4 regions of the Sporolactobacillus sp. KGMB 08714 genome follow, and region 2 is predicted to be linked to each of the others. Evidence: riboswitches for the same ligand, from Rfam matches in the RefSeq annotation. Region 2 holds a riboswitch; each other region holds the start of a gene.
What was found. Region 2 has a riboswitch for S-adenosylmethionine ahead of Q6A92_RS02860 (vitamin B12 independent methionine synthase). Riboswitches for the same ligand answer to the same signal wherever they lie in the genome.
Positions count from the first base shown of each region.

Region 1: linked by a shared signal. The riboswitch ahead of Q6A92_RS10365 (O-acetylhomoserine aminocarboxypropyltransferase/cysteine synthase family protein) and the one ahead of Q6A92_RS02860 (vitamin B12 independent methionine synthase) in region 2 are both predicted to bind S-adenosylmethionine.
Region 3: linked by a shared signal. The riboswitch ahead of Q6A92_RS14490 (M20/M25/M40 family metallo-hydrolase) and the one ahead of Q6A92_RS02860 (vitamin B12 independent methionine synthase) in region 2 are both predicted to bind S-adenosylmethionine.
Region 4: linked by a shared signal. The riboswitch ahead of Q6A92_RS09250 (peptide ABC transporter substrate-binding protein) and the one ahead of Q6A92_RS02860 (vitamin B12 independent methionine synthase) in region 2 are both predicted to bind S-adenosylmethionine.

Region 1 is NZ_JAUUBW010000021.1:16,664-19,799, forward strand. It holds gene Q6A92_RS10360 (ArnT family glycosyltransferase) at 1-1,219, shown strand, start outside; SAM riboswitch class I at 1,387-1,492, shown strand; gene Q6A92_RS10365 (O-acetylhomoserine aminocarboxypropyltransferase/cysteine synthase family protein) at 1,630-2,937, shown strand; gene Q6A92_RS10370 (NAD(P)/FAD-dependent oxidoreductase) at 3,053-3,136, opposite strand, start outside.
Region 2 is NZ_JAUUBW010000004.1:53,077-56,212, forward strand. It holds gene Q6A92_RS02850 (amidohydrolase) at 1-277, shown strand, start outside; SAM riboswitch class I at 706-818, shown strand; gene Q6A92_RS02855 (hypothetical protein) at 872-1,120, opposite strand; gene Q6A92_RS02860 (vitamin B12 independent methionine synthase) at 1,210-2,340, shown strand.
Region 3 is NZ_JAUUBW010000034.1:73,261-76,396, reverse strand. It holds gene Q6A92_RS14490 (M20/M25/M40 family metallo-hydrolase) at 385-1,746, opposite strand; SAM riboswitch class I at 1,942-2,053, opposite strand; gene Q6A92_RS14485 (MMPL family transporter) at 2,409-3,136, opposite strand, start outside.
Region 4 is NZ_JAUUBW010000017.1:31,106-34,241, forward strand. It holds gene Q6A92_RS09250 (peptide ABC transporter substrate-binding protein) at 244-1,899, opposite strand; SAM riboswitch class I at 1,995-2,105, opposite strand; gene Q6A92_RS09255 (hypothetical protein) at 2,458-2,712, shown strand; gene Q6A92_RS09260 (hypothetical protein) at 3,133-3,136, shown strand, end outside.

The DNA.
Region 1 (3,136 bases), on a different contig from region 2:
GCTCGGCTATAAAATCGCCGGTTTTAACGCTCTGGGGCTGCGGCTCGCCTCCGCTGTCTGCGCCCTTCTGACAATTGTTATGGTGGCCGCCTTCACATTGAAAAAGCACGGAAAACTTGCCTCGGCTATATCCGCGCTCGTTCTGATCACGTGCATCCAGTTCTTAACAAACCACAGTGCCCGAACCGGAGACCCGGATTCTCTTTACGTTTTTCTGTTCACGGCGGCGATTCTGGCTCTGCTGCTTTCAGGGAAAAACAACAGATGGATCTATGTTTCGGGACTGGGTTTTTCGCTTGCTTTTTTAACAAAAAGCTGGCATTCGTTTAACATCGCAGCCATTATCGGAATTTATCTGATTTTTTCAGGTAAATATAAATCGTTTTCATTTAAAAACTGGTTTCTGCTGGCATTGAGCATGTTTGCGCCGATCATGGTCTGGGCCGTCTTCCGATATCAATATGACGGCCTGGCTTTCTTCAAAGGGATGGTCACCTACGACTTGCTGACCCGATCCACGAGGACAATTGAAGGGCACATCGGGGGCTGGCTCTATTACGCCGGAATCATTTCCCATTTTTTTATTTATTGGCTTGCCGTCCTGTACGGACTGATCCTCGTTTTTCTAAGCAAACGATTTTCTTTTCAATCAATCAGAAAGCTGAAACCCGAAGAACGGGCCTACTGGATCGGAATGATCGCATGGATTATTGTGCCTTTAATCTTCTTCAGCCTGGTAAAAACAAAAATAAGATGGTATATTCTCCCGATTTATCCTGCGCTGTCCATCGTGATCGCCATTTTCTCCGCCCGGCTTTTGCAGAGCGGAAGATGGATGCTGAAAATCTTTCTGCTGGCTTCCGTACTGCTTGTTTCCGTTTCCTATGAACTGAAAATTAACAACTACCTAACCCATATCCATCCCAGCGTGCAGCTGGAGCTGATTCAGAAACTGCGCGGAGTGGACGGGATTAAAGGCGACAGTCTGTTTTACTACAACAGAAAAAAAGTATGGCCGCAGAATGCGGTTTTAGAGGGGGAGCTGATCCGCGACCTGCATGCAAACAAAGGAAATTTCAATGAATTTTTACGGACAGACAAGGCCTTGCTTTTAGTACAAAAAAAATATTACACGCCAAAATTGATGAAGGCTAATCGCTTAAAGATCATGGTATCCAATCCGTGGGGTTTCATCGTTTATAAATACAAAAGATTTTAGGTGCCTTTTGATTGCCGATATCCGCAGCCGGCCGGCGGAAGCAGGAATTTCATCAGCGATGTGTTTTCCGACCGGGCAATGTTAAATTCGATTAAATATATTAAAATACTTGTATTTAAATATTGACAAAAACAAATCAAGGCGTTAGAATTATCACAATTAAATAAATCTTATCAAGAGTGGCGGAGGGACTGGCCCTGCGAAGCCCGACAACCAGCACGTCTGAGTGTGTATGGTGTTAATTCCAGCAGATTAAATTCTGGCAGATAAGAAAAGAATCGGCTAAAAGGCTGCTTTCCTTTTTTTCTCCAGGAAAGCAGCCTTTTCACGTGCAGCTCTTTCCAATCTGTAACTCTTTCCGATCTAAGATTTTATTTAATTAAAAATTAAGGGTATAGGGAGAGATCGAAATGGCTGAAGAAGAAAGGCATTATGGTTTCGAAACATTGCAGGTTCACGCGGGGCAGGTTCCAGATCTAACGACACAGTCGCGCGCTGTGCCGATTTATCAGACAACCTCTTATGTTTTCAAAGACGCCGATCAGGCGGCGGATTTTTTTCAGCTGAAAAAGCCGGGCAACGTTTACGGCCGGATCATGAATCCGACTGAAGATGTCTTTGAAAAACGGGTCGCCGAACTGGAAGGCGGATCGGCAGCGCTGGCCACCTCTTCGGGGCTTGCAGCCATTCTATATTCCATTTTGAATGTCGCAAACGCCGGCGACAATATCGTTTCCGCCGAGGCGCTCTACGGCGGGACCTATGAATTGTTCAATGTGACACTCAGGAAACTGGGCATTGATGTCATTTTCGTTGATCAGGATGATCCGGAAAACTTCCGGAAGGCAATCAATGACCGTACTAAAGCACTTTACGGCGAGACGCTGGGCAATCCGAAAATCAACGTGTTTGATACCGAAGCCATTGCCAAAATCGCTCATGAAAACGGGATTCCGCTGATCATCGACAATACGTTCGGCACACCGTACCTGAACCGGCCGATCGATTGGGGCGCCGACGTGGTGGTCCATTCCGCGACAAAGTTCATCGGCGGTCACGGTACAACGATCGGCGGCGTACTGGTTGACGGAGGAAAATTCGACTGGGCGGCAAGCGGCAAATTCCCCGATTTTACGACACCTGACGAAAGCTATGGCGGCCTCGTCTACGCTGATCTGGCCCCTGCCTCCTTCGCAACAAAAGCGCGCGTTCAGCTGCTGCGCAACACGGGCGCAACCCTCGCTCCGCAAAGTGCCTTCTACTTCCTGCAGGGACTGGAATCCCTGTCCGTCCGCGTAGAACGCCACGTTGAGAACGCACGCAAAGTCGTCAAGTTCCTGAAAAACCATCCGAAGGTCACATGGGTCAATTATCCGGAACTCGAAGACAGCCCATATCGTGAGCTTTCGAAAAAATATTTTCCGAAGGGTCCCGGCTCCATCTTCACGTTCGGCGTCAAGGGCGGCCTGGAAGCCGGCAAAACACTGATCAATAACGTGAAACTGTTCTCCCTCCTCGCCAATGTCGGCGATGCAAAATCGCTGATTATCCACCCGGCCAGCACGACACATGCCGAACTGAATGAAGAGGCACAGGCTAAAGCGGGAATTACGCCGGATCTGATTCGTCTTTCCATCGGCATTGAAACGATTGACGACATTATTTACGATCTCGACCAGGCGCTGGCTAAAATCCCTGCAACGGTAGGCAGCAAGTAATCAAAGAGAATAAAGCCGTCTCAAAAACATGGGGGATTGTTCAGAATAAGAGAGCCCTCCGGAACCGCCAAAGTTCCGGAGGGCTTTTTTTATCAGGCAGCCGATCGCGTCTGCTTTATTTGCTGAGGCCGAACCTGCCTTTTTTCAGCATGGTTTCCAGGCCGCCGATTTTGACAAGCGACCGATTTTCAATGATTTT
Region 2 (3,136 bases):
ACCGGCTACAGTCAACGACGAGAAGCTCGCCGGCTGGTCGCGCCCGATCGCAGAAGCTTCCGGATTGAAGGTGATTACACCGGACCCGTCGTTTGCCGGTGAAGACTTTGCCGAATACCGCCGGAAAATCCCCGGCGTCTTCTTCTTTATGGGCGTGTCCGGAAATTCCGGACTCCATCATCCGGATCTGATCATTGATGAAAAAGCCATTCTCCCGAGCGCAAAATTTTTTGCTAATCTTGCCGTTTCCATGCTGAAAAAAGTCGGCAATCTATAAAAAAGCAAAGCCAGAAGGCCATATTTAAAATTTTTGAGAAAGTCAGCCGAGGAGATAAAATACGATTCTGAAAAACCCATTTTCTTTCGCGATCGGGGTCCTGAAGATTCACCGCCGGCCAAGACCAGTCCCCTGCCCGGATGATCCAACCTTGCCGATAATCGTAATAATATAGATTTGCCGTCATCCCAAAAACGGATCGCCATGGGCCGATCCGTTTCAAAATAGAAAGCCGGATTAATTCTATATTCTGATAAACATCCGAAAAAATATCAGGCTGCAGGAGAAATGAGGAAGGCTCCACGCCATTTAATTGCAGCGCTTCTCGATTAAGTAAGATCGGATGTTTTAAATCTTCAAAAAAAAGCTTGAAAAAAACGTCCGTTTGTCGTACACTCATAAACAACCGAATAAATGGATCATTTATTTTCTTATCAAGAGAAGTCGAGGGACTGGCCCGATGACACTTCAGCAACCGTCGTAATATAAGCGACAAGGTGCTAATCCCAGCAGCTGCAGCCAAGCGGCTGAGGGATAAGAAGAGACCTGAGCATACAGCCTTCTTCTTCCCGGAGAAGGCTTTTTATTTTGCAATCAGGCAAAATGGCGCTTATTCAGTAGTACAGGCAGCGGACTTTCAGGCGGGTGCTGCTTGTACAGAGCCTCGAAAACCTGACGCGGGTCCTTCAGGACAGGCAGGAGAAGCGGGCAGCCGCGCGTAGGGACGGCCGGATGCCGCTGCGATCCTTCGCAACGGCCCCGATGCGCCTGATCGCTTCCTGCCAAATCCGCCGAAAAGCCGGTAATCGGCAGCAAACCGCTTTTTTTCGGATCCGGAGCCACGGGCACCGATCCGCAGCGGCCAGTGGAAAAAATCATCAACTTGGCAACTATGTTTCATTCATAGAAAAACACTTTTAGGGGGAAAAGAAATGACCGTTATCACAGCCAAAAAAGCACCTTTCAGATTCGACCAGGTAGGAAGCCTGCTAAGACCGGCGGCATTAAAATCCGCACGGGAAAAATTTGCGTCAGGAGAGATTAATCGGGCAGCATTGACCGAAACAGAAAATGAAGAGATTAGAAACATCGTGAACAGGCAAATCGATCTGGGACTGAAAGCCGTTACGGACGGCGAATTTCGCCGCAGCTGGTGGCATCTGGATTTTCTTGCCGGACTGAACGGCGTCGAGACGTACTCACAGAACAAAAGCTACAAGTTTAAAGGCGCTAAAACACGCGACACCAATGTCCGTTTTATCGACAAAGTTTCATATAATCCCGATCACCCGTTTTTTGCCGCCTTCAGCTTTCTGAAAAGCATCGTTCCGGAAGGAATCCTCGCAAAGCAGACAATCCCCAGCCCGACGCTCTATTTCCGCGATCATCGCGATGATGAGGCAGTCAATTTTTATCATTCCCGCGCAGACTTTCTGAACGATCTGGCAGCCGCATACCGGGAGACAATCCAACATTTTTACGATTTGGGCTGTCGTTATTTACAGCTTGACGATACAACCTGGGCTTTTCTGATCAACCAGATCATCCGTGCGAAAGATGCTGGTGAGAAAGCGAAATATGAACAATTGTCAGAGGACGCCGTGACCGTGATCAACGAGGCGCTGAAAGGCCGGCCGGAAGATCTGACGATTACCACCCATATCTGCCGCGGCAACTTCCGCTCGACCTTCTTGTTCTCGGGCGGTTACGGTCCTGTGGCAGAATATCTGTCCCGGCTTCATGTCGACGGTTACTTTCTGGAATACGATAATGAACGTTCCGGAGACTTTTCACCGCTCAGGGAAATTTTTGCCGGGAAATCGGGCAAGAAAATAGTGCTGGGCCTCGTCACTTCAAAATTTCCGGAACTTGAATCTGAGGCGCTGCTGAAAAAGCGCATTAAGGAAGCAACAGAATATGTCCCGCTGGACAATCTCTGTCTGTCGACACAATGCGGTTTTGCCTCGACTGAAGAGGGAAATCAATTAACCGAAGCACAGCAGTGGGCCAAGTTAAAGCTGGTCGTCGATACCGCAAAGAACGTCTGGGCGGAAGCAGATTGACTCATTTGCCGTCACTAACAAAAGCCTGATCGAACCCTTTTCGTTTATAGAAACAGCATTTTTCAACATAAATTTTTATTTGCAAAAAAATTGATCACTGAACAAACAAGTCCTTTACCGAGAGCGAATGTTGATGCGCAACAGTACCGGACTATGCATCAAATCGATCAAAATAAAATGATAGGAATAAAATAAAGAGATGGAAGAATATAAAATGGAGGAATTTCTAGTCGTGTTGACTTCAGCCGGGTTCAATTTGAATTTCGGCGCGACTCTGGCCCGATTCGGCGCAACATTTTGGCGATTCGGTGCGACCTAGACCTGTTTCGGTGCGACTGCCCAGATTCGGCGCGACTCTGGCCTGATTCGGTGCGACTTACTGAAGATTTGGTGCGACATTCCAGTGATTCGGTGCAACATTTTGGCGATTCGGTGCGACCTAGACCTGTTTCGGTGCGACTGCCCAGATTCGGCGCAACTCTGGCCTGATTCGGTGCGACTTACTGAAGATTTGGTGCGACATTCCAGTGATTCGGTGCGACCTAGACCTGTTTCGGTGCGACTCTGGCCTGATTCGGTGCGACTGCCCGGCGTTTCGGCATGGGTGCGCAGATTCTTTTTATCGCGTGGCAGCTCATTTTTATGACAGGAGACTTTTTTCATCAAATCTGTGCACCGGTCATGGAATGACTGCTTATTTTAATGAAAGACTGCTGATTCGTGCCTTTACGCGTACACATTTTCATTCGTCAATGTCAATCCATCCGATAACAGATGATCTGAAAATCAGAGAAAG
Region 3 (3,136 bases), on a different contig from region 2:
CCAGGTTAAACAGAAACAGCACGCTTACTATTCCGCTCATGCAGTGCAGTGGGCGAGCAAAATGACATAGACATAACCCGTTGCTTTTCATCCGCGATCTCACAGTATGGAAAGATTCATCATATGAACAGGTGACCAAGCAAAGTCCGCCGCTTTCTGCCGAAACAGTGTTACAAGCTGAAAATCCTCCATTAAAAAACGATATTTCCACATGCCCGATCTGGCAAAATGTATGAGTGTCATTCGATAAACAGGGATCTATTTTCTGCCAATTTATCTGTCATCTTCAAAGCTGACTTGCCGAAAGGACAGTCTTGTAAAAGAGAAGAAGTATAACCTATATAGTGAAGCTGTTCAAATGGTGAATGGTACCCACTCCTGTTGTTACTGAACCGGTTCAGTTTTCTGGGCTAGTTTTTCAAAAATGGCTGTGACAAAATCAATGCCTTTATCATAATCACTTAAGTGAATATGCTCATTCGGTGAATGGGCTCCCGAACCCGGATCGCTGACACCAAAGGACATCAGGGGTGCATGAAGATAATGATGAAACAGATACATCGGCCCCGTTCCTGAACTTGTCGGCACCAATTGTAACTGATCTGCTCCGCCATAGACATCTGCCGCCACCTTGAGTACATCCTGAACAATGGGCGCGTCCAGATCGGAACGGTAGCTTTTTTCTCCCATCAGGTATTCTACTTTTACATCAGTGAATCCCCGTTTAATTAGGTACTTCTGCACCTTTTCCTGAATATCGGCAGGGTCCTGGTGCGGTACCAGCCGGCAATCAATCTTTGCCCTGGCTGTATGCGGAAGAACCGTTTTAACGCTTTCACCCTCATAGCCGCTGGTCAGCCCGGCGATATTGATCGTCGGTTCAAAAGCATAAGCTTCCTTAATATTCTCAAATAAGAAGGGCCGCGTCAGTCCATGCAATGTTTTTATCGCATTCTTATCCAGGTTCATCTTGTTAATGAGGTCTCTGGCTCGCTGCGACGGCTGCTCAACGTCATCATAAAATCCATCAACCAGAATTTTTCCTGTTTCAACATCCCGCAGAGTCGATAATGCCTGGGCAAGGCGCCACCCCGGTCCTTCAATGTAAGCTGCTGAAGATGAATGAATATCGTCTTTTCCGGTTCTGGCCACTAGGTCAAAGCAGCTGATGCCCTTGTTCCCGCCTGTAATTTCCAGTTTCCCTTCAGCCGTCTTCGATCCGCCTTCCCAGACAACGAGGTCTGCCTGGAAAAGATCGGCATATTTTTTTAAATAATCCTCCAGATTCCGACTGGCAATTTCTTCTGCGCCTTCCACAAAAAACTTAACCCGGCAGGGAAAGTCTCCATGCTCGTGCTCATAAATCTTCAAGGCGGTGAGCCGCACGATCAGTTCACCTTTGCAGTCTGAAACACCGCGTCCAATCAGCCTGCCTTCAGTCTCAGTCAATGTAAACGGATCAGAGTTCCATTCATCGAGCGGCTCAGGCGGCTGAACATCATAGTGATTATAAAATAAAAGAGTTGTCTTGTTTTTTTCCGGATCGCTTGACTGAAAGTCGGCATACACCAACGGATATTTATAATCTGTGAGTGTTTCGGAATGCCCGCCGGCCGTTCTGAATAATCCGGTCAGAAAATCCGCTGTTTCCTTAATGGACGTATTTTGAGCCGATACAGATGGAAATGCGATGTAATCGGCCAGATATTTTTTGTATCGTTCAACAATCTCATCTCTTTCACTCATGACTTTACCCTCTTTTAATATTTTTTGTGTTGCCTGTTTGCAATTGCCGTGTCTGAAAATGGTCTTTCATTATGTATAGCGCCCACCTTAATCGATTTGACATCTGCATCTTTTTACAAATAATTACAATAATAAATAAAAATGCCGTTTTCTGTAAAAAGAAAACAGCAAGCATCTCCGACTCGTACGCCTGTTTTCTCATCTTTACAGATAAATCTGCTTGAATTAACACCATACACGGGATACTACTGTCCGTGCTGGTTGTCGGGTTTCATAGGGCAAGTCCCTCCGCCGCTCTGGATAAGAAATTCTCAGCACTCATTCAATTGTTGATTTAATCATAGGAAATTCGATTTGGATTGTCAATGCTAAATCATATTATTTTTATGTGTTTTTAATGATAAATGGCAATTTAACTCTGACCTCCGGATAGCCGGTCAGAAAAATCCTTGAAAGGACGCATCATTCGGCGACTCTGCGAAAATGAAATTAAAGCCTTCAAAATCTATGCCATGGCGGACGCAATGAAAAGAAAAGGGAGGAGACAGCCTTCTCTCTTTTCTTCTGATAATTATACTCTATCCGCACTCTTGATAATTCCCATCTCAAATAAAAGAAGCCGCCGTGTTTTTTTTTACTGAACGTGAGCAGGCTGGATCCACTTAGAGCGACTGATCGGATAGGACTCCTTTGCCGTCATCACTTGTTCCTGTTTTCTTCGGCAGGAACGGCCACCAGTTCCCACGGCCGAAGAATTTGACCATGACCGGAACAAAAAGCGGAATGATAATGACGGCGTAGAGAATCAAACCAATAATGACAACAGTAGAAATCTCGACAAGCGATAGCATTCCGGACGGCATCATGGCAGCGAAAGTTCCACTCAGGATGATAACCGCCGAAAAAATGACACTGCCCATATGCCAGAGGGTCAGGAGCATCCGTTCTTTAATCTCCATCTTCATATATTCATTGAATCGTGTCATGACAAAAATCGAGTAGTCAATTCCTAAGGAGATAAGGACAATAAAGCCGAAAAATTGCGTCTCCCATGTTAAACCGGCGTAGTGACCCAGTCTGGTAAAAATCAGCTCTGCGAACCCCATCGATGAAAAATAAGTCAGCAGCAGCGAAGCCATCAGGTAAATCGGCATGCTGAACGAACGTAAGACGATAGTAAGGGCAATAAAGACGCCGATAATGACATAAGTGACAGCCCTTTGATAGTCGGAACTCGAAAGCTGCCTCAAATCATTGTTAAAGCTGGCCGTCCCGCTGATGCCGATGCGGGCATTCTCCAACTTTGTCCCTTTCAGAACAGAGGGAAGTTCGTCTTTCAATTGTTTGAAATGAGCGATGCCTTCATTTGAGTAAGGATCATCCTTCATCT
Region 4 (3,136 bases), on a different contig from region 2:
TTCTCTAACTTGGTAATAAAAAATCTTAAAAGGACATCTCCTCTTAAGATTTAATAGACAGCATCTACAGAATGAAATTCCACTTTGAAGAAAACAAAGCTTACAAGAGATTCAATTTATATTTCTGCGATTTAATTGCTTCATCAAATATCGATCGGACCAGCCAAAGTGAATGGATTCATATTCAGATCCGGCCTGCTGCTGTTTCCCTGAATTTGGCCCTATGTCTATCGACAGGGACAATTATTTTACCAAATATGCATCTTTAAAATCAAGACTCGGTCCACTGCTATAAAAGTTGACATTTTTTAGTTTTACATTCTGTAAAAGCGAACTGCTTTGAAAGTAGACTGGAATAACTCCATAATCTTTCAATATAATGTTCTGTGACTTCAAAAGGTCGGTCCATCTTTTTTCAGGATTATTCGCATCTGTAACATCTGCAGCTTTCACTGCATCATCATACGTTTTGCTGGCATATTTTCCCCAGTTATTACCGGAATCAGAAACAAACAGTTTTAACAGACTGGAAGCATCAGGATAATCGGCCCCCCAGGTCAATAAAGCGAGATCATAATTTCCGCTTGTCGCTTTATTTATGAAAACAGATACTGGATTGACACTAATGTTCACCTTTATTCCCTTTAGGTTACTTTGCACAGCATTCTGGTAATTTTCTGATACAGTTCTCATTCTATCGGAGTCAAATGTTACCAGATTAATAGTCAGTGAACTAATATGCAGCTCCTTTTTAACCTGATCCCAGAGCTTTTTGGCTTTTGCAATATTTGTTGGCAAATGATTACCGGATACATTGGCAAAATCCTGCTTTGTATTAGGTTCAAAGTACAGACCATTCGGAACGATACCCGTCGCCGGTTTAGAACCATCGCCTATAATGTTATTTGCTAATTGTTTTCGATCAATAACCAGAGAAAGTGCTTCTCTTAATTTCTCATTTTTATATACTTTACGTGATAGATTCGGTGTTATATAAGCTAGTGTTGGAGCATTCTTTGAAATAAATCCTGGATCAGAAGCCTCCTGACGGGCATATTCTCCGGATATAGCTACTTGATCCAGCTTGCCTTCTTTATAAAGATTAATCGCGGTATTTGTATCCTTGAGCACTTCAACATTGATTTTATTCAATTTCACCGATTTTTTATTCCAATAGTTCGAGTTTTTTTCATAAGTCCAATTGCCACCAATTCCGGGACCTTTAAAACCCGTTAGAATAAATGGACCATTGTATATCGCATTATTACTATTTGAGCCAAAATTCTTTCCTTTACTATTTACATACTTCTCATTTAACGGATAATAGACCGGGTTTGCTAAGATTGACGAGAAATAGGGAGTTGCGTGATTCAGCGTAATCGAAATTGTATCATCGTTAATTGCTTTTGCTCCCAGTGTTGAAGCGGTTTTTTTACCTGCAATAATCTGATCTGCATTCTTGATAAACGTATAGAATGTTTGGTTCTCGGCCGCATTCTTAGAAGTAATAGCTCGCTTCCATGCGAAAATGTAATCGTTAGCCGTTACTTTATCACCATTTGACCATCTTGATTTTTTGTTTAGTTTTATTATATAAGTTGTACCATCCTTGCTGATTTCAGGGAGAGCTGCCGCTCCTTCAGGAATGGGCTTGTTGTTCTTATCAAGACGGTAGAGTCCTTCATAGATATTATTAATTGCTTCTTGGCTGTTAGAGTCCACTGCATTCGACGGATCAATACTGTTTAACTCCTGACTATCTGCGATCGTGATTTCTTGCGTATCACTTAAACCTTGTTTTTCGGAATTGCTGCTGCTTTGACTATTTGAACTACATCCGGATAATAACAGAACTACGACTGCTGTTAAGAGTATTTGCGTTACTCTTCTGTTCTTCATCTCTTTGCTCACTCCTAATGGATAACAGTTAAACACGCCACCAAATTTTAACCAAAATAAAAACAAGCCAGAGAAGAGTGACTTGCCATTATCTCTTCTCATCTTTTGAGCACAATAACGATGTACTCCTGGAATTGACACCATACACAACACGTGCTGGTTGTCGGGCTTCATAGGGCCAGTCCCTCCGCCGCTCTGGATAAGAATATATTTGTTATTTAATTGTAGTAAACTGTGTCTACTAACTATTACCGAGCATATTCCGGAACTTTGCTACTCTGATCATTGTCTAATATTATAATCCATACTTATCCCATGTCAATACCATATCTTTAAATTCGGCATCAATAACACTCTTGGTTTAACCAGTTTTGATTTTGCTTTCTTATGTGACTTATCGTATCGAAATAGCTTGTGGAATCGCATCTGTTTATCTAAGTATATGAACGTTATCGTAATTTACCCGAAGCAAGTCTGTTAGTCGAATGTACTGTTTCAAGCTTGCTGATTGGACTCTTCTATTTTATAACAGTTGATTTTAAGTCTATAAAGGGCTATGTGAGACTGCGCTATTATTTGGCTTTTATGCTTATTTTCATCGTCATCATGATTTCAAGTTTGTTTGTTAATCCCGTCAACATCGGTCTTGGAGATAGGTTCAATAACAATCTGCCATCAACGGTACAGAGTAAAAAAACAAGATCCGAATGCCCGTTGGATCGCATTGACGGTTCATCCATGGGTTCTTATCTCTATGCCCTTGGAATTAAGGATCTGGACGGAACCGATTATTATCCGGATATGAAAAAATAGAAGCTGATCGATCCAGACGGCAAATACTCGTTAATCTGAATGTTAATAATTTAAGAAAACTGAAGGTCGGATTATATATTGACCGCGCACAGACTGAAGACTTATACTCATGTAGACCTGCGTTTTCATCATCTGACTTCAAAACCGGCCGATGTATATTTTATCTATCGGGCCGGGCATTGGCAACTCGGCAGCTTCCTGAAAAATTCAGAACTGTTCAACGGTTATTTTCACGGAACAGGCTGGGGAGGGATCGCGGAAATTAAATATCTTCCGGCATGCAGAAAAAAAGAGTCGATCTGCGGAATGGGCCGAAGGGCAGAGATTGACAAAAAATGCTTTGAAAAAGACAAGATAGAGATTATATATAGAAAATCATAATGAAGTGTTTGGAATTTTTTGTAAAAGGCGGGCTTAAAATTGC